DNA from 3 places in the Mesorhizobium sp. Root695 genome. Region 1 is predicted to be linked to each of the others. Evidence: riboswitches for the same ligand, from Rfam matches in the RefSeq annotation. Region 1 holds a riboswitch; each other region holds the start of a gene.
What was found. Region 1 has a riboswitch for cobalamin ahead of ASD99_RS01880 (aromatic ring-hydroxylating oxygenase subunit alpha). Riboswitches for the same ligand answer to the same signal wherever they lie in the genome.

Region 1 (6,859 bases):
CCGTCTACGACAACATGGCGTTCTCGATGAAGATCGGCAAGGAAAACAAGGCCGAGATCGATCGCCGCGTACGCCAGGCGGCGGAAATCCTGCAGCTGACCAAATATCTCGACCGCCTGCCCAAGGCGATGTCGGGCGGCCAGCGCCAGCGCGTCGCCATCGGCCGTGCCATCGTGCGCAATCCGAAAGTGTTCCTGTTCGACGAGCCGCTTTCGAACCTTGACGCCGCACTTCGCGTCGCCACCCGCATCGAGATCGCCAAGCTCAAGGAATCGATGCCCAACACGACCATGATCTACGTCACCCATGACCAGGTCGAGGCGATGACGCTGGCCGATCGCATCGTGGTGCTCAAGGACGGCCATATCGAACAGGTCGGCACGCCGATGGACCTCTACAAGAAACCCGGCAACCTGTTCGTTGCCCAGTTCATCGGCTCGCCGGCCATGAACATCCTGCCGGCGACCATCGACAAGACCGGCAACCCGACCGTCGTCAGCCATGTCGGCGGCCGCAAGGCAACCGTGCCGATCACCACGCCGGCTTCGGCGAAGGGTACCGCGGTGAGTTTCGGCGTGCGGCCGGAGGATCTGATCATCTCCAGCGGCGCTGACTATCTGTTCGAGGGAACGGTCGATTATGTCGAGCAGCTCGGCGAGGTCCAGCTGGTCTATATCGACATCGGCCGCGCCGATCTGCCGCTGGTGACCAAGCTGCCCGGCAATGTCGAGGTCAAGCGCGGCTCGACATTGCGGCTGAGCGCCAATGGCGAGGACCTGCATATCTTCGATACGGATGGGCATTCCTTTGCGCTGCAAAAGCCGGAAGCAAAGGCGGCCAAAAAAGAGCGGCGGGCTTGGCCCGCCGCTCTTCTTTTGAAGATCAGCTTCGGCTGTTAGCGGCCGAAGAGGTTCCGGTCGCTGCCCTGAGGGGCGGACTTCTGTACGTCGCCCGACGAATTGAGCAGCTTCTCGACGAGGCCACCGCTGTTGCGGATCGAGCTCGTGTGCGCGGTGTCAACCGAAGTGACGGCAGGCTGGTTGGCGCCGTTGGAGCCAAAGTTGTCGCTACCGGCGAAGGCACTGCCGGTGATGGCCAGAACGGCGGCGGCAGCAATAAGGATCTTGTTCATTTTAGTCTCCTGAATTTCTAGATTTCGCCAGGACGGCAGGCATACCCGCCGTCAACTGGGAAATTGGTTGTTAGCGACCGAAGAGGTTGCGATCGCTGCCCTGAGCGGCCGTCTGGGCAACCGGTTCGGATGTCTTGGTGGAAGCCGTGTACGACTGGTCGACCGCCGCGGCAGGCTGATTGGCGCCGTTCGAACCATAGTTGTCGCTAGCGGCGAAGGCGCTGCCGGAAATGGCCAGAACGGCTGCGGTAGCAAGAATGATCTTCTTCATTTCAAGTCTCCTGAATTTCTGGATTTCGCCAGGACGGCAGGCATACCCCCCGTCAACTGGTGATTCGGCTGTTAGTGGTTGCCGAAGAGGTTACGGTCGCTACCCTGGGCAGGCGTCTGAGCAGCCGGTTCCGACTTCTTGACCGAAGCGGTGTACGAGCTGTCGACAGCAGTGGCTGCCGGGGCGTTCGAACCATAGTGGTCGCTACCATTAGCGAAGGCGCTGCCGGAAATGGCCAGAAGGGCGGCGGCAGTGAGAATGATCTTTTTCATTTTATGTACTCCAGTATTTTTAGTATTTTTCCCGTCCGTATAGCGGCGTGTCTTGGGAGGAAATCGCGTCGTTCGGACAGCCCCGATGTGGTAGGACCGGTCTGCCTTTTCCAATCACGAAGTTGTTCCGTGTGGACCATGAATCCGCCACTTGAAATTGCGCCAAGGGCTTCTACACAATACTTTTTCCATATATTTATCAATATGTTAGCCAAAGCCGCCAGTCATATCACCAACTGTTTCGTAGGCCCAGCGTTCACACCGTCCTGCACGCACCGTCAACAGAAACGAACCGTTCGGTTCGATTTTAGTGACCGCTAATAGTCACTTTTCGAAACTGTTAACCCTTTTTGACCTCGGTCAGGGGTCGGTTTCGAGGAGATTGCAGATGGGAAGGCCGCCGCGGAGATAGGATTTCAGCGCGGCAATCGCCAACCGGGGCGTTTCGCGTGCGTGTCGCGCCGCATGGATACGATGTCGTTTTCATGCCGATGACGCGTCCGCGATCGTGGTTAGATCATACCATCTCAGGTGCCACTTCGTGACGACGGGGCGGAGAATTGGGAAGCCGGTCAGAATCCGGCGCTGCCCCCGCAACGGTGGTGGAGTTCAAGTCGCAACGGGAGACCACTGGGCAACTGCCTGGGAAGGTGTCGCGATGGTCCGCAAGGACAACTCCAGAGCCCGGAAACCAGCCCAAGATTTCTAGACTCGACTGATCGCGGTGGGCGGTCAAGAGGTGGATCGTGCATGTCCGACGCATCGCCGGCCTGCGTCCAATCCTTCCTCCGTCACCACCAGTTCAGTCCTTAAAGCGAGGACAGGACATGGATATTCGCAACGACATGCTGAGGCTCTTAAACAGCCGCAGGCAAGGCTTTTCGCTAGAGCAGCCGTTCTACACCGATCCAGACTACTTCAAGCTCGACATGGAGCTGATCTGGTATCGCGACTGGCTGTTCATCGGCCACGATTGCGAGCTTCCGAAGCCGGGCAGCTACATCACAGTGCAGATCGGCGACTATCCGGTCGTTCTTGTCCGCGACCAGCAAGGCAAGATCAACGCCTTCCACAATTCCTGCCGGCATCGCGGCAGCCGCGTCTGCAACACCGAGAAGGGTACGGCGGCAAAGCTCGTCTGCCCCTATCACCAATGGACCTATGAGCTCGACGGCCGCCTGCTGTTTGCCCGCCAGATGGCCGACGGTTTCGACAAGAGCCAGTTCGGCCTGAAGCCGGTCGCCTGCGAAAACGTCGGCGGCTACATCTTCATCTGCCTGGCCAAGGAGCCGGCGGATTTCGCGCCGATGCGGGCGATGATCGAACCTTATCTTTTGCCGCACCGGTTGCGCGAAGCAAAGATCGCCTTCGAGAGCACGATCATCGAGAAAGGCAACTGGAAGCTGGTCTGGGAAAACAACCGCGAGTGCTACCACTGCGCCGCCAATCATCCCGAACTGTGCAAGACCTTCCCCGAGGCGCCGACCGTGACCGGCGTCAACGGCGCCGATAGCGACCCCGAGATGGTCGCGCATTGGGCCAAATGCGAGGCCGCCGGCCTGCCGAGCAAATTCCGCATCGATCCGGCCGGACAGTATCGCGCCACCCGCGCGCCACTGCTGCGCGATGCCGTCAGCTACACCATGACCGGCAAGCTGGCGGTCAAGAAGAACCTTTCCGACACCGTCTCCGCCGACCGGATCGGCACCTTGATGCACTATCACTATCCGACGACCTGGAACCACATCCTCATCGACCACGCGGTGACGTTCCGGGTGCTGCCGATCAGCGCCACGGAAACGGCGGTGACGACCAAATGGCTGGTGCACAAGGATGCGGTCGAGGGCATCGATTACACCATCGAAGACCTCACCCATGTCTGGACCGAGACCAACGACCAGGACCGCCGCATCGTCGAGGAAAACGCCTTCGGCATCCTGTCGCCCGCCTATGAGCCCGGCCCCTATTCGGAGCTGCATGAGGGTGGCGTGATCCAGTTCGTCGAATGGTACGCGTCGTTCATCGGTCCGCGCCTTGCCGAAGGCGAGCGGCCGACCCTGCGCAGCGTCGCCTAGCGCATGTCGCCCAAAAGTGCGCAGCGGTTTTGGGACATGCACAAAACAAAAGGGACAAGAGGATGAATGCGATGACGGATCTTGGCCTCTATCGCCATCTCGACCAGATGACGCCGTGGAACGACAGGCTGCAGGTGCTGGAAGTGATCGGCGTCAGCGACGAAGCGCCTGACGTTAAGACCTTCACCTTCCGCTCCGACAACCAGACCTGGTTCCGCTACAAGCCCGGCCAGTTCGTGACGCTGGAACTGCCGACCGCCGACGGGCCGCTGATGCGCACCTACACGCTGTCGTCCTCGCCATCGCGGCCGTTCTCGATCGCGGTGACAGTGAAGGCGCAGGCCGGCAGCATCGGCACGCGCTGGATGTTCGATCATCTGACGCCCGGGTCGCACGTCAAGGCCTATGGGCCGACCGGTGATTTTTCGCTGCACAGCCACCCGGCGGCCAAGTATCTGTTCATTTCGGCAGGCTCCGGCGTGACACCGATGATGTCGATGCTGCGCTGGCTGAATGACTGCGCGCCATGGACCGATGTCGGCTTCGTCAACTGCGCACGCCGCCCGGAAGAGATCATTTTCCGCAAGGAACTCGAACTGCTCGGCAGCCGTATGCCCGGCCTGTCGCTCGGCTTCATGATCGAGGAGCGGTCGAGCCGCGAGGGCTGGTTCGGCCATATGGGCCGCATCGACGCGATCCGGCTGCCACTGCTGGCGCCCGATTTCCGCGAGCGCGAAATCTTCTGCTGCGGCCCCGATCCCTTCATGCGCGCCGTGCGCGGCATGCTGGACTCAGCCGGCTTCGACATGACGAAATATCATCAGGAGAGCTTTGCGGCGCCTGTCGTGGAAGAAATCCCGGCGCCATTCGCGTCGCCGGCTGAAAACGGTGCCGCCATTGTCGCCGAAGCCGCGACGCCGATCCGTTTCGCGCTTTCGGATGTCGACGCCGAATGCGTCGCCGGCCAGACGGTGCTGCAGACGGCACGGGCCTCGGGCGTGCGGATTCCCGCCGCATGCGAGTTCGGCCTGTGCGGCACCTGCAAGGTGAGGAAGGTCGCGGGCAACGTCGAGATGAGCCACAATGGTGGTATCCTCGATCACGAAATCGACGACGGTTTTATCCTCGCCTGTTGCTCAAAACCGCTTTCGGCGCTCGAAATCGAGGCGTGATCCGCTTGGAGCCGCCGCGCGCGTTGGCTTGCCAAGAAAGAATCGAGTGTTTACAGGCCTTATGAGCTGAGCGACCGCGCCGACCGACGATTGCTCGCGCAGCTATGGGGGTCAAGAGCAATGCGTCATACCGATGTATACGCGATTTCGAGCAAGGACATTGTCTTTGAATCCTTCGACGGCGAAGCCGTCGTGCTCGATCTTTCGAGCGGGAAGTACTTCGGATTTTCCGATTCGGGCAGCAGGATCTGGCAGGCGCTATCGTCCGGCGTCGATGCCCAGGCTCTGATCGGGCTGACCGCTGGCGCCTCGACGATTGGCCCGGCTGAACTCGAAGGCTTCGTATCGCAATTGCTCGAGCTGGGGCTGCTGGTTGGCCTGGATGCGCCGCCGCAGCCGCTGCCTGACGAATTGCTTGCCGAGCTTGCCGCCACGAGCGAGCCGCTCACCGTGAATGTCCACGACGACCTCGCCGACCTGATCATCGTGGATCCTATCCATGAAGTCGAGGAGCCGGTTGGCTGGCCGGCGGTCAAACAGGCATCCTGACGAGCCGCCGGTTGCACCGCGATAGAAGGGCGCTGGACTTGGCCATGTCGCGCGTCACTCTCGAAACCTTGCCGGATTACGCCCGGCATCTCATCGCCGCCGCTGAACGCGCGGCCGCGTACAATCCAGTCGTGCGCAAGATCCGCCTGCCCCGGCTGGAGCTTACCGCGCATCTCGGCCCCGGCGTGCTGGCGGATGCACTCGGCCATGCTTTGGTCGAGACCAGGGACGATCAACCTGAAACGTCCAGTTGCCGCATTTTCATTGTTCATCCAGGCATCCCCGGCATCCCCGAGCCGGCCAAGTGGGGCGACGCGCATTTCACCGAGCACGGCTTTGCCAAGCGGCTCGCCGAGACCGGGTTGCGTGGCCACCATTTTCACGATCTCGACTTCTGGCAGTTCTACGATCCGCAACGTCGCGTTGGCGTGCAATTGATGGCCTCGACTGACGCCTTTCCACCGTGGGAGCCGGGAGCGCCGCTGCGGGCCTTCCTGCACTGGGAGTATGCGGCGCGCGGCATGCGCCTTGCCCATGCCGGCACGCTCGGCGCCAATGGCAAGGGCGTTCTGCTGGCCGGCGCGGGCGGCGCTGGGAAATCCGGGACCGTCGCTGCCGGCCTCCTCAATGGGCTGGACAGCGTCGGCGACGATTATGTGCTGATCGATCTCGCCAACGGCGTGAGTGCCAGCCCGCTGTTTTCGACGCTCAAGCAGGATCCCCAAGGGTTTTCTCGGCTTGGACTCACGCACCGGCTGCCGGCCCATGGTCCGCTCAACTGGCAAGGCAAACATACTTTTCACATTGCCGATATTGCGCCTCAGCCGGTGCCTGCAACTCTGGACATCGTTGCGCTGGTGGTGCCACATATCGGCGGGGGCGGGGCAAGTTCGATCATGCCGGTATCGCGCAGGGATGCCATGATTGCCTTGGCGCCGTCCGGGATAGCGCAGATGCCGGGCGAGCGGGAAAGCGGCTTTCGCTTCTTCAGCGACCTGACCCGCCTGCTGCCATGCTACCGTCTGTCGCTGGGAACGCAGCCACAGGAGATAGCCGGCACGATTGCGGACTTTCTCGCGCGGGGCGCTTCGTGAAACTGAGCGTGATAATGCCTGTCTACAATCGCGAGCGCTATGTGGTTTCTGCATTGCGCTCGCTCGTGCGGCAGCGTGATGCCGCCGATCTCGACATTATCGTCATCGATGACGGCTCGACCGACGGCTCAGTGGAGGCCGTGCGCTCGATGATGCGCGAGACCCCCTGCATCCGCCTGTTCCGGCAATCCAACATGGGCGTCACCAAGGCGCGCAATGCCGGGCTGAAACAGTTGCTACCGCAGACGCGCCTGGTGTCGTTTCTCGATTCGGACGACATCTCCCCGATGGGGC
Region 2 (6,859 bases), on a different contig from region 1:
TGCGCGCCGCGACGGCACCGTGCTGGTGTGCTGCGCACTCGGCTTCCAGCGCAGCGCCGGCGTCGTCGCCGAATGGCTGGTGGCGACCGGCAGGGCCAGGACGCCGACGCTTGCCCGTGAGATGCTCATGGCCGCTGGCCGTCCGGTTCATCTTGCCATGGAGCGGGCGGCGTCATGACCGGAGATGCCTACCAGGACCGCACCGATCGCTTCGCCCGCATGCTGATGCAGCAGGCCGCATGGCCTGCTGCACTCGTGGTGGTCGCAAACATCCTTGGCCCCCTGGCTGCTTCGGCGCGCGGCGCCTTCGAGAGCTTGCCCGCGGCCGTCTCCCTGTCGATCACCGCCGCGAGCGCTGTCGCCGTGCTGGCGCTGTCGGCGCTTCTGGCGTTCGACGCACTGTTGTTCCGGTTGATGGCCAGCTACGACGACGAGGCATCCGGTGGTGCGGCGGTGGATGACATGCTGGCACGGATGCGCCTGAAGCCCGCCCCGTCCACGACACGCCTGCTCGAAGACCGCATGGCCGGCACAAGCCGCTTGCTGTTCAAGCAGCGCGCCGCCCTGGCCCTGTTTGCCGCAGCACTTCTTGCGGCAGGGTTTTGGGCGCCGCGATGAACAAGCTTTCGCTCAAAACCTTCACCTTGCTGCAGACGATAACCTCCGTCGGCCTTTCGGCGCTGGCCTGGACGGTGACCGGGGTGCGTCCAATCTGGAACGGCAGCCTGCCGTCCGACCGCCAGCGCATCTATTTCGCCAATCACACCAGCCATGGCGACTTCATCCTGCTGTCGGCCTGCCTCAGCGAAAAGGAGCGTGCGATCACCCACGCCGTTGCCGCCGGCGAATATTGGGGAAAGTCGCGGCTGCGCCGCTTTATCGCGCAGGACATGCTGTCGTCCGTGCTTATCAACCGGCAATGGACGAAGCCTGAGGAGAACCCGATCGAGATAATGCTGTCGGTTCTCGACCAGGGCCACTCGCTGATCCTGTTTCCCGAAGGCACCCGCAACATGACCGAGGAGCCGCTGCTGGCGTTCCGCTCCGGGCTCTACAATCTGTCGATGGCGCGGCCACAGGTCGAGCTGATCCCGTGCTGGATCGAGAACATGTCGCGGGTGCTGCCCAAGGGCCAGTTCCTGCCGGTCCCGCTGCTGTGCCGTGTGGTTTTCGGCGCGCCGGTCGCGGTTGGCCCGGGCGAAGAACGCCGCGCCTTTCTCGAGCGCGCCCACGCCACGCTTCTGGCGCTCAACCCGCGTCCCGAGCGAGACGATTGATGCGCCACGAGATTTCCATTCTGATCATCGGCCTGCTGGCGGTTTTGACCACCGCCAGCATTGTCGCCACCATCCTTTCGGCGCGGGCGCCGAAGCCGCTGAGCTCGACGCTGGTCAATCTCACCCAGCGCATCAACGCCTGGTGGGTGATGGTGGCGCTGATGACGGTCGCCTTCTTCTTCGGCCGCTACGGCATGACCATCCTGTTCGCGCTGATCTCCTTCGCCGCGCTGCGCGAATTCGTGACGCTGACGCATACGCGCCGCAGCGACCATTGGGTGCTGCTTGGCATGTTCGGCATCATCATACCGTTTCAATACTGGTTGGTGTGGACCGCCTGGTACGGGCTCTTCGTCATCTTCATTCCGGTCTACTGCTTCCTGCTGATGCCGGCCATCACGGCGCTGCATGGCGACACCGAACGCTTCCTCGAGCGGATCGCCGCGCAGCAATGGGCGGTGATGATCTCGGTCTATTGCGTCAGCCATGTTCCGGCGCTGCTGACCCTCAATGTGCCAGGCTTCGAAGGCCGCACCCTGTTGCTGATCGCCTTCCTGATTATCGTCGTGCAAGGCAGCGACGTCCTGCAATACATCTTCGGCAAGCTGTTTGGAAAACACCGGTTTTCGCCGAACGTCTCGCCGTCGAAAACCTGGGAAGGCCTGATCGGCGGACTGGTGTCGGCGAGCCTGCTCGGCGCGCTGTTGTCGTTCGTGACACCCTTTTCACCGCTGCAGGCAGCGGCCGTGGCCTTCGTCGCCTGCTCGATGGGATTTCTCGGCGGGCTGGTCGCCTCGGCCATCAAGCGCGACCAGGGTGTCAAGGACTGGGGCCATCTGATCGAAGGCCATGGCGGCATGATGGACCGCACCGACAGCCTGGTCTTCGCTGCCCCGGTCTTCTTTCACATCGTGCGCTATTTCTGGACGGTCTGAGAGCTCCGAACTAGCGAAGTGTTGCCCACCGCGATCACAGCCGGTTGCGGATGAGCATGGTGACGACGAAGAACGCGCCAACCGAGCTGGTGATGATGCCGATCGGCAGTTCCTGCGGCGGCAGCAGCGTTCGGGCCAGAAGATCGCTTGCCAGCAGAAGCACCGCGCCGAAGACGGCACAACTGGCAACCAGGCGCAGATGCAAGGGACCCGCCAGCGGCCGCGACAGATGCGGGATCATCAGTCCGACGAAGCCGATGACGCCGGCGACAGAGACAAGGATCGCCGTCGAGAAGGCGGCGACGATAAACGTCATCCTGCGCATCCGCGCCACCGGCACACCAAGGCTTTCGGCGGCGTTTTCGCCGGCCAGGAAAGCATCGAGCCGGCGGTGGTTCCATAGCGCGTAAGCCAGGATGGTGCCCGCCCCCAGCGCGCCCAACCAGATATTGTCCCAGCGCGCCAGGCCAAGGCCGCCCATCGTCCAGAACAGCACGGAGTGGGCGGCGCGCTGGTCGCCGGCAAAGACCAGATAGTTGGTCAAGGCGGTGAACATGAACGACACGGCAAGGCCGGCAAGGATCAGCCGCTCCGGGCCTTGCCCCCTCACCCGCGCGACCAGCAGCAGGACGACACCGGCAGCCAGTATGCCGCCGGTGAAGGCCGCGACCGGCAACGTCCAGATGCCGAAACTGTCGCCGAAGACGGTGATGACGGAAACGGCACCCGCGGCGGCTCCCGACGACAGGCCGAACAGGAACGGGTCGGCAAGGTCGTTGCGGGTCACCGTCTGCAGCAGCGCACCGACGACGCCCAGCCCGGCGCCGACGCAGATGGCCAGGATCGTGCGCGGCAGCCGCAGGTCGACGACGATCTTGCCAACCGGCCCGGACACGTCGTGCCCTTCCAGCCCAATTGCACGGCCAAGCGCGGCAACGACATCGGTCAACGGGATCAGCGTCGAGCCATAGGCGATCGACAGCAGAGCGAGAGCGGTGATCACCGCCGCTCCCACCAGCATGGCCAGTGCGAATGTCCTGTGCCGCAAGGTTAGAACGCTTCCGGATGCATGGCCTTGGCGATCTTGTCGATCGCTTCGATGTTGGCCGGTCCGGGCGTCAGTTCGGCATAGCGAAGGGCGACGAAGCGCTCGTTCTTGACCGCGTCCGTCTCCTTCATGGCCGGATGCGCCTTCAGGAAATCGAGCAGCTTCTTGTAGCCGCCACCATCCTGGTAATCGAGCAGGATGAGGAATTGTGGATTGCGCGACGCCACCGTTTCCCAGTCCGTGTTGCCCCAGCTGGTGTCCATGTCGGCCATGATGTTGTCGCCGCCGGCGGCTGATATCATGGCGCTGGGGATGGCGAACTTGCCTGCGGTAAACGGCTTGTCCTCGCCGGAATCATAGAGGAACACCCGCGTTCCCTTACGGTCGCCGACCTTGGCGGTGATGTCGGCGAGTTGCGTCTTCCAGCCCGAAACGAGCTTTTCGGCCTCGGCCTCCTTGCCGAAGATCTTGCCCAGCTTTTCGACATCGCCATAGAGCAGGTCCATCGAGGCGGCGGGGTGGTTCTTGTCGAGATGGACGCAGCTTTCCGTCAGCGCCAGCGTCTTGATGCCGTGCGGGGCAAGCGTGTCGGGTGTCACCTCGCCGCCCGGCTTCATGCCGTAATACCAGCCGGCGAAGAAGAAATCGGGCTCGACCGCGACGAGGTTTTCGAGCGTCGGGTATTTCGGCGCCAATTCCGGGATCGAGCCCTGCTCGGCCTTGAATTCGGGACCGATCTTGTACCATCCGGTGATGCCGGTCAGGCCGACGATCGATGGCTGCAGTTTCAGCGCGAAGGCCATCTCGGCCATGTTGAGATCATGGATGACGGCGCGCTTCGGCGGTGCGTCAAACGTCAGCGGCTTGCCGCAACTGTCGACCGTGACCGGGAAGGCGAAGGCCGTGGGGGTCAGCAGCGAGAAGGCAAGCGAAAAGGCTAGGCGTTTCAAGAATTTGCTCCTATGTGAATGGGATTGGGTCGAATACGGAACGGTTTCAATCAGGATGGCGGCGAGCCACGGTTTGGAACTTCGAACACCGTCAGTTCGCGGTCTTCGGTCGGATGGCGCAGACGCAGAACATCGATGCCGAAAATCTCGCGGATCAATTGTTGGGTCAGCGCTTCGCGCGGCGCGGCCAGCGCTTGCAGACGGGCCTGGTTCATCACCGCCACCCTGGTGGCGAACGGCGCGACCAGGGCCAGATCGTGCAGCACCGCGATCACGGTCATGCTGAAGCCGGCCACGAGTTCGAGCAGTTCGCCGCGGGCGCGCGGGTCGAGATGGTTGGTCGGCTCGTCGAGGAACAGGATCTTTGGCTGCTGGGCGATGGCGCGCGCCAGTTGGGCGCGCTGGCGCTCGCCGCCCGACAATGAGCCTATGGTGCGCCCAAGCAGCGGCAGCAGGCCGGTCCGGCGCAGCGCATCGACGACAATGTCGCGTTCCTCGCTCCTGCGCCGCAGCCCGGCGTGCGGGACGCGGCCAAGCTCGACATAGTCGATCACCGCCAGCCGTGGATCGGGCTGGTCGGTCTGGCCGACCACGGCGATGTGCAGTGCCCGCTCGGCAGCGGAAATCCTGTCCAGCCGACGCCCGGCTAGCTTCACCTCGCCGGAACTTGGCCGTAACATGCCCGACAGCATGCGCAGCAGCGTCGTCTTGCCGGCGCCGTTGGGGCCAATGATGGCGAGGCGGTCGCCAGCGGCCACCGACAGGCTGACCGCCTGGACCAGATCCCGCCCATTCGCCATGGCGCAGAGGTCACGTGCTTCGAGAAGCGCTACAGTCATCGGCTGCTGCCCGCCGGATTGCCCGAACCGGGGATGCGGGCAAGCGTCTTGCCGGCCAATCCCGCCGGGCGCTGACCGGAACTGCACGAGCCGTCGGCCAGCGAGGCGTAGAGTTTGGCGAATCGCACGAGGTCGCCGACATCGGCTCGCGCGTCGATGGAGCCGAAGAGATAGGCAGCCTTGCCTTGCGCCTGGAAGGCGACCGTCAGCGGCCGCGAGCAGCCCGCCATGCAGGCCACGCCTTCGACCGCGACGCCGCTCGCCACGGCTGGTTCATGTTGGGCCGAAAGTCGGGAGCGCAAATCGGTACAAAGGTCGTTCCCGGACCTGACGCCGGTCACATGGTCACGGCAAAGCGTGCACACGATGATGCGATGGATGGGATCGATGGAGCCGTCCAACTTTCCGTCACTTTCCAAAACTGGCGACGGAAGGAAGCTGGCGAACCGGCCGACAAGACCGAGATTCGCGTTTCCTCCCGGCACACCCCGTCCGGTCAACTCATGCTGATGGCAGGTCTCCTGGCTCGCGGGTCGTTGCGCCATCCTGCCTTCCCAGCCTTGCCGGCCAGTGGCATTCGCGGATTTTGCTCGCCGCTTACAGTTGCGGGGGCAGCCACGGCCTCGACCCCTGGGATCTCACCGTGTTCCCTTTTCACCCCTCGCCTTTTGACTCGGGGACCATCACGAAATCACAGTAGATTTCCCCCAAACGCATCGCAACGCATTTCTGCGGGTTGAGTTTGCCAAGCCGGCAATGGGTATGATCGATGGCTGGACGGAAACAAGCAACACCTTTGATTGTTATGTAATAACATATTGCTATGAATATGACCCGACTCTGTCAACCCCTTTCCACGCAAAGGCGATGGCCTATCGTTTCGGTTTTGCGCGGAGCGCAATTTCGATCAAACTGACCTCATCGGGAAACATCACCATGATCCTGCCACGTGTGAATCGAGCCATTTTAAAAGGAGCCCCATGAACCCGACCGAGAAAGCGCTGTGGTTCGTCGAGAGCCATCTGCCGGAGGCGATCTCGCTCGACGATGTCGCGCAAAGCAGCGGCGTGTCGCGTTTTCATGTGACGCGGGCTTTCGGGGCTGCAACCGGTCGCTCGGTGATGGGCTACATGCGCTCGCGCCGCTTGACCGAGGCGGCGCGCAAGCTGGCCGGCGGAGCGCCCGATATCCTCAGCGTCGCGCTCGATGCCGGCTACAACTCGCATGAGGCGTTCACCCGTGCCTTCCGCGATCAGTTCGGCACCACGCCGGAACTGGTGCGCGCGCAAGGCACACTCGACAAGCTCGACCTCGTGGAGCCGATCCTGATGGACCAGTCCTTTCTTGCCAACCTCGAACCGCCGCGTTTCGAGACCAGCCGGCCGTTCCTCATCGCCGGTCTCGGCGAACGCTACAGCTGCGAAACCAGCGCAGCCATTCCGATGCAATGGCAGCGCTTCGGCCCCTATATCGGCAACATTCCGGGCGAGACAGGCGACGTTGCCTATGGCGTCTGCGTCAACGGCGACGATGCCGGCAATTTCGACTACATTGCCGGCGTCGAAGTGTCGGACTTTTCCGACCTGCCCAAGGAATTCAGCCGGGTGCGCGTGCCGGCACAGAAATATGCGGTCTTCGCCCACCGCGAACACATCTCGACCATCCGCCGGACGGTAAACACCATCTGGAACAAATGGCTGCCGGCCTCCGGCCATGAGATTTCAGATGCGCCGGAATTCGAACGCTACGGTCCCGAATTCGACCCGCGCAGCGGCAATGGCGGGCTGGAAATCTGGATACCGGTGAAGGG
Region 3 (6,859 bases), on a different contig from region 1:
GATCAAACCCTTGGGCTTCGGCGCGACGAGCGTGCCGGAACTGTCGTTCAATCCCATTCCAGCGCTCCTTTTTTCCATTCATAGGCAAAGCCGATGGTCAGCACCGCCAAAAAGACCATCATCGACCAGAAGCCGAGCATGCCGATCTTCGAGAACGACACCGCCCAAGGAAACAGGAAGGCCACTTCCAGGTCGAAGATGATGAACAGGATCGACACCAGGTAGAAGCGGATGTCGAATTTCATGCGGGCGTCGTCGAACGAGTTGAAACCGCACTCGTAGGCGGAAAGCTTTTCAGGATCGGGATTGCGGTAAGCCACCAGGAAGGGCGCGGCCAGCAGCGCCAGGCCGACAACCAACGCCACGCCTATGAACAGGACGATGGGCAGGTATGAGCTTAGAAGTGCGTTCATGCTCGGCTTTCCGTTGGCGCCAATCCACTTTGATTACAGCACCGGACCCTAATGCGGAAGCGTGACAGTTTAACCGCTGAACCGTTTTAAGGGCCTATGCTGCAACGCGGCGAGGGTTAGCGCAGCACTTCCAGTGAAGCAAGTCAAACCTTGTTCAAAACACTGACCTGGACGGCATATCCGGGGAAACTGGTCCGATCCGCTCCTGTTTGATTTCCTTCGCTTTCTACTCCACTTTTCTCTCCTGACATGCTTGCCGCCAAAACCCTGCTAGCATGGCCCGGAATCACCCATCCGACCCTCGGTCAAAACACTTCAAAGTGATGCCTGCATGAAGGAAAAGATCTCGCTCCCCATGGCCCGGCGCATTGCGCTCGCCGCCCAGGGGTTCCTCGATCCCCGCCCGACCGGCACGCCTGACCGAAGGCATTTTGCCCGCACGCTCTCCCGCACCGGCCTGTTGCAGATCGATTCCGTCAGCGCGGTGGTGCGCGCTCATTATATGCCACTCTATTCGCGCCTGGGCCCCTACCCGCTCACTCTGCTCGACAACGCGGCCGTGACGCGCAAGCGCACGGTGTTCGAATATTGGGCGCACGAGGCCTCCTTCCTGCCGGTCGAGACCTACCCGCTGATGCGCTGGCGCATGCAACGCGCCGAGCGCGGCGACGAGATGTATCTGGGCCTCGCCAAATGGGGCCGCGAGCACGCCGCCTATATCGAAGAGATCTACCGCCAGGTCGCCGAGCGCGGCCCGATCGCCGCTTCCGCGCTGGAAGGCCAGAAAGGCTCGGGCGGATGGTGGGGCTGGAGCCACGCCAAGCATGCCTTCGAATGGCTGTTCTGGGCTGGGCGCATCACCACGGCGCACCGCCGCGGCTTCGAGCGTTTCTATGACCTGCCCGAACGCGTGCTGCCGCAGGCGATCCTTGACCTGCCGGTGCCAACGCCTGAGGACGCGCACCGCGAATTGCTGCGCATTTCCGCCCGCGCCCATGGCGTGGCGACATCAGGCGATTTGCGCGATTATTTCCGCCTGTCCCCGGCCGATATGAAAGGCCGGCTGGAGGAACTGGTTGAAACCGGCGAGCTGCTGCCGGTGCGCGTCGAAGGCTGGGACAAGCCGGCCTATCTTCATAAAGACGCCCGTTTGCCCCGAAAGATCGAAGCCCGCGCCTTGCTGGCGCCGTTCGACCCGGTCGTCTTCGAACGTTCGCGCACCGAGCGCCTGTTCGATTTCCACTACCGCATCGAGATCTACACGCCAGCCGACAAGCGGCAATACGGCTATTATGTCCTGCCGTTCCTGCTCGGCGACAGGATCGTGGCGCGCGTCGACCTCAAGGCCGATCGGCCTGCGAGCGTGCTGCGCGTCCATGCGGCCTATGCCGAGCCCGGCGCACCAGCCGAAACCGCTGCTCAGCTCTTCGAGGAATTGAAGCAGATGCAGGGCTGGCTGGGCCTCGAACGCATCGAAGTGACGTCCGCCGGTGACTTGGGTCCGGCGCTGGCCGACCTGACAGCGTCGTAAGCTCGCGTTGACACCGCTGCCCGCAAAAGCCTAAATCCGTTCCAGACGGTCTCTTCTCTTCAACGAGAGGAGCCAAGAGGGAATGCGGTGCGGGATATCTGTCCCAAATCCGCGGCTGTCCCCGCAACTGTAAGCGAAGAGCCAAGGCCGAAAGCCACTGGGAGGTTCCCGGGAAGGCGGCTACCAAGGCGATGACCCGCGAGCCAGGAGACCTGCCGTCTGCGACTGTAGAATCCGATCGCCCGGCGGGTTTCCGGGCAAGGAGCCCGATTTTTGGACCACGACAGCAGTTTTTCGGCTGGCACAGCGGATGTTTCGTCCGGCAATGATGATGCCTTGGCCGGCGTCACCGTCATCGTCTGCGCTTCCTGCCGCGATGAAACCGGCTCCGACGCCCATCCCCGCGCCGGCGAATCGTTGGCGGATGACACCCGCCGCGCCGCATCCGGCGAAAATATTCGCATCCGCAGCGTTGAATGCCTTGGCAATTGCAAACGGCGCCTCAGCGCCGCGATCCTGCGCGATGGCTGCTGGAGCTATGTCTTCGGCGACTTGACCGCGACCAGCGGTGCCGACCTCGTCACCGGAGCCAAACTCTTCGCCACCTCGACGGACGGCCTGATCCCGTGGCGCGGCCGTCCCGATAGCCTGAAGCGCGGCCTCGTTGCCCGCATCCCTCCCCTCAACCTGTTGAAGGACTGACCATGACCGCTCCAGATTCGTCCGCCAACCTCTCCCGCGTTCCCTGCACCGTTGTCACCGGCTTCCTCGGCGCCGGCAAGACGACGCTGGTCCGCCATCTCCTGGAAAACGCCGGCGGCAAGCGCATTGCCATCATCGTCAACGAATTTGGCGACATCGGCATCGATGGCGAGATCCTCAAGGGATGCGGCATCGACACCTGTCCGGAGGAAAACATCGTCGAACTGGCCAATGGCTGTATCTGCTGCACCGTCGCCGACGATTTCGTTCCGGCGCTCGACCAGATCCTCGCGCTGACGCCGAGGGTCGACCACATCCTGATCGAGACCTCGGGCCTCGCGCTGCCCAAGCCGTTGGTCCAGGCTTTCCAGTGGCCGAGCGTGAAAAGCCGGGTGACCGTCGACGGCGTCATCGCCGTGGTCGACGGGCCGGCATTGGCCGAGGGTCGCGTCGCCAACGACATGGATGCCTTGCAGGCGCAGCGCGCCCAGGATGAGACGCTCGACCACGACGACCCGGTGGAAGAAGTGTTCGAGGACCAGATCGCCTGCGCCGACCTGATTATCCTGTCGAAAAGCGATTTGATGGACGCCGCCGGCACCGACCGCGCCAACGCCATCATCAACGAACACTCCGCCCGCGCGGTGAAGATCGTGCCGACATCGCATGGCAAGGTCGATCCCTCGGTGCTGCTCGGGCTCGGTCTGGCGGTCGAAGACGACATCGAGAACCGCAAGTCCCATCATGACGGCGCCTTCGACCATGAGCATGACGACTTCGACACCTTCATCGTCGACATTGCCTCGATCGCCAATCCCGATGATCTGGCGAAACGCGTCGCCACCGTCGCCGAAGAAGAGAACGTGTTGCGCGTGAAAGGCTTCGTCGAGGTCGGCGGCAAGCCGATGCGGCTCTTGCTGCAGGCGGTCGGGCCGCGCGTCAATCATTACTATGACCGCGCCTGGACCGCCGAGGATGACCGCCGCTCGCGCCTCGTCGTAATCGGGCTGAAGGGGCTGAACCGCCCGGCGATCGAGCGTATCCTTGCCGGCTGATTTCGGACACGGGTCGCGATGCACATCCTAACCACGACATCCGCCTCGCTCGACGACCTCGCCGAGCCGGTCGATCTGCGGCAGACGCCGGCGGATATCGTGGCGCTGTCCTTCACCGACAGCGATCTCGCCGGATTGGCGGCGGCCTGGAAGGCCGACGCCGAACGCCTGCCCTCGATGCGGCTGGCCGCGCTGCGCGACCTGCGCCATCCCATGTCCGTCGACCTCTGGGTCGACAGCGTCGCCCGCCACGCCAAGATCATCCTCGTGCGCATCCTCGGCGGCTACGACTGGTGGCGCTACGGCTGCGACCAGCTTGCCTCGACCGCCCGCGAACGCGGCATAAAACTGGCGCTGCTGCCCGGCGAATGCCGAGATGAGGATCTGCGCCTGATCGAAGCCTCGACGCTGCCGCGCGAGGAGTTGGACGGCCTGCTCGATTATTTCCGCGAGGGCGGCCCGGCGAATATGAGCGCGCTGGTGCAGAAGTTGGCGGGGTTGGCGGGACAGGATGCGGTTGCTGCAGAGCCGGTCACTGTGCCAAAAGTTGGCTACTACGAACCCGGCCGCGGCGTCGTCCCCCTGCCCCTCGAGGGGGAGGGAAAGGTCGTGCCGATCCTGTTCTACCGATCGATGCTGCTCGCCGCTGATGTCGCGCCCATCGATGCCCTGTTTGAGGCGCTCCGCCAGCGCGGCATCAACCCGGTCCCCATTTTCGTCTCCAGCCTGAAGGACCCGGCATCGCTGGCGTTCGTGGAAACAGCACTGGCCGCGCTGAAACCCGCGGCCATCATCACCGCGACCGCTTTCGCGTCCGGCGCCGAGCCCGGCGTTGAAACCCTGTTCGACCGCGCCCGCGTGCCCGTCTTCCAGGTCATTGTCGCCACCACCCGCCGCGACATCTGGGAGAACAACCAGCGCGGCCTGGCGCCCGCCGACCTTGCCATGCATGTCGTGCTGCCCGAACTCGACGGCCGCATCTTGGCCGGCGCCATTTCCTTCAAGGGCGAGAGCGATGTCGATCCGGCGCTTGGCCACCGCGCCTTCGCCAACCGGCCGGAAGCGGATCGTGTGGCGCAAGTTGCTGACCGCGTCGCGGCCTTCATCCGACTACGGGAGACGCCCCGCGCCCAGCGCAAGCTCGCCATCCTGATCCCGGATTATCCGAGCGCGCCCGGCCGAACCGGCTACGCCGTCGGCCTCGATGTGCCGTCCAGCGTGCTGGCGATGCTGCATGATCTGAGCGAACAGGGCTATGGAGTTGAAGGGATACCGGAGACGCCGCGGGCGTTGCTGGGGCTGCTGGAGCGCGGCAATGATGGGCTGGGGCTGGACGACTATCGGGACTTCTCAAAGGGCCTGCCGATTGAGGCTGTTGCTGCAGTCGAAGCTGCATGGGGAGCGGCCGATACTTCACCCTCCCCCTTGTGGGGAGGGTCGGTTCGCGACATTCGCGAAGCGGATGGCGCGAACCGGGGTGGGGGTAGCGGCGCACCACCCCCACCCGGCCCTGCGGGCCACCCTCCCCACAAGGGGGAGGGTAAGAGCGCTTTCCCCTTCCGCGCCGCGACCTTCGGAAACATCACCGTCGCGCTGGCCCCAGACCGCGGCCGCTCCGCCGACCGCCGCGCCGATTACCACGACCCGACACTGCCGCCGCGCCATGCGCTGATCGCTTTCGGTCTGTGGCTGCGCAGCTCGCTCGGCGTCCACGCGCTCGTCCATGTCGGCGCGCACGGCACGCTGGAGTGGCTGCCGGGTAAGACGGTTGCGCTTTCGGAAAACTGCTTTCCCGAAATCGTCACCGGCCCCTTGCCCGTCATCTATCCTTTCATCGTCTCCAACCCCGGCGAGGCTGCACAGGCCAAGCGGCGCATCGCCGCCGTCACCCTTGGCCATCTGCCGCCGCCCCTGACCGGCGCCGGACTGGACGAGGACCAGCACAAGCTCGAGCGGCTGGTCGACGAATACGCCCAGGCCGACGGGCTCGACCGTCGCCGCCGCGACCGCCTGGCAAAACTGATCGTCGACACCGCGCAAAAAACCGGCCTCGCCACCGAAGCCGGCGTCGCCAGGACCGACGCGCCCGATGAAGCGCTGCGCCGAATCGATGCCTGGCTCTGCGATCTCAAGGATTTCGCCATCAAGGACGGGCTGCATATCTATGGCCGCGCTCCGGAGGACGAGCCTGACGCCATGCGGCGACAAAGTGCGGCAGCCGAGAAGACGGCGCTGCTCGCCGCGCTCGATGGCCGCCACGTCAAGGCTGGGCCGGCCGGCGCGCCCGCGCGCGGCCGATCCGATGTTCTGCCCACCGGCCGCAACCTGTTCACGTCGGACCCGCGCACCATGCCGACGCCGACCGCCTATGATCTGGGCAAGGCAGCGGCGGAGGAAGTCGTGCGCGGCTACATGCAGTCGCATGGCGACTGGCCGCGCTCGCTGGTGATCGATCTCTGGGGCTCGGCATCGCTGCGCACCGGCGGCGAGGAGATCGCTCAAGGGTTGGCGCTGATGGGCTGCCGGCCGCAATGGGATGCGGCCACTGGCCGCATCACCGGCATCGAGGTATTACCTCCCGCCGCGCTCGGCCGGCCGCGCGTCGATGTCACCTGGCGCATATCAGGCCTGTTTCGCGACATGTTTCCGACCCAGATTGCGCTGATCGATGCCGCCGCCAACGCCGTTGCCGCCCGCGACGAGGAGGATTCGGAAAACCCGCTCGCGGCCAAAACCCGCGCCGACGGCAAGATCAGCCCGCGCATCTTCGGCACTTCGCCCGGCACCTACGGCGCCGGTGTCGAGGATCTTTTGTCCTCCGGCGACTGGGTGGCACGCGAAGAGATCGGCCGCGCCTATCTCGACGCCACATCGCATGCCTATGGCGGCTCCGAAGGTGAAGGCGTCTTGGCGCCCGGTGCCTTCGAGGGCCGCATCGCCGAGGCCGATCTTCTCGTCCACACCGGCGACGATCCCGGCCGCGACATCCTCGAGGGCTCCTCCGATGTCGCCTTCATCGGCGGCTTCTCGGCGGCCTTGGCAACTCTCGGCAGGAATGCCGACGTCATCGTGCTCGACACCACGGACCCGCAAAAGCCGAGGCCACGCTCGGTCAGCGAGGCCGTATCGCGTGTCGTGCGTGCCCGCGCCGTCAATCC

Region 2: another riboswitch for cobalamin. It lies ahead of ASD99_RS15110 (DUF1636 family protein); the one in region 1 lies ahead of ASD99_RS01880 (aromatic ring-hydroxylating oxygenase subunit alpha).
Region 3: another riboswitch for cobalamin. It lies ahead of ASD99_RS05285 (DUF1636 family protein); the one in region 1 lies ahead of ASD99_RS01880 (aromatic ring-hydroxylating oxygenase subunit alpha).

Annotation. Positions count from the first base shown of each region.
Region 1 covers NZ_LMHO01000001.1:373,863-380,721, reverse strand. Annotated here, with positions in the region: partial or broken gene ASD99_RS01900 (ABC transporter ATP-binding protein) at 1-839, shown strand, start outside; gene ASD99_RS01895 (DUF680 domain-containing protein) at 896-1,132, opposite strand; gene ASD99_RS01890 (DUF680 domain-containing protein) at 1,203-1,403, opposite strand; gene ASD99_RS01885 (DUF680 domain-containing protein) at 1,475-1,675, opposite strand; cobalamin riboswitch at 2,188-2,390, shown strand; gene ASD99_RS01880 (aromatic ring-hydroxylating oxygenase subunit alpha) at 2,503-3,750, shown strand; gene ASD99_RS01875 (hybrid-cluster NAD(P)-dependent oxidoreductase) at 3,822-4,922, shown strand; gene ASD99_RS01870 (PqqD family peptide modification chaperone) at 5,043-5,471, shown strand; gene ASD99_RS01865 (hypothetical protein) at 5,516-6,565, shown strand; gene ASD99_RS01860 (glycosyltransferase family 2 protein) at 6,562-6,859, shown strand, end outside.
Region 2 covers NZ_LMHO01000013.1:6,724-13,582, reverse strand. Annotated here, with positions in the region: gene ASD99_RS15145 (phosphatase PAP2/dual specificity phosphatase family protein) at 1-178, shown strand, start outside; gene ASD99_RS15140 (hypothetical protein) at 175-618, shown strand; gene ASD99_RS15135 (lysophospholipid acyltransferase family protein) at 615-1,277, shown strand; gene ASD99_RS15130 (phosphatidate cytidylyltransferase) at 1,277-2,212, shown strand; gene ASD99_RS15125 (FecCD family ABC transporter permease) at 2,247-3,233, opposite strand; gene ASD99_RS15120 (ABC transporter substrate-binding protein) at 3,263-4,210, opposite strand; gene ASD99_RS15115 (ABC transporter ATP-binding protein) at 4,261-5,049, opposite strand; gene ASD99_RS15110 (DUF1636 family protein) at 5,046-5,414, opposite strand; cobalamin riboswitch at 5,543-5,749, opposite strand; gene ASD99_RS15105 (AraC family transcriptional regulator) at 6,030-6,859, shown strand, end outside.
Region 3 covers NZ_LMHO01000003.1:234,832-241,690, reverse strand. Annotated here, with positions in the region: gene ASD99_RS05300 (NuoB/complex I 20 kDa subunit family protein) at 1-57, opposite strand, end outside; gene ASD99_RS05295 (NADH-quinone oxidoreductase subunit A) at 48-413, opposite strand; gene ASD99_RS05290 (winged helix-turn-helix domain-containing protein) at 745-1,944, shown strand; cobalamin riboswitch at 1,974-2,179, shown strand; gene ASD99_RS05285 (DUF1636 family protein) at 2,218-2,646, shown strand; gene cobW (cobalamin biosynthesis protein CobW) at 2,649-3,701, shown strand; gene cobN (cobaltochelatase subunit CobN) at 3,720-6,859, shown strand, end outside.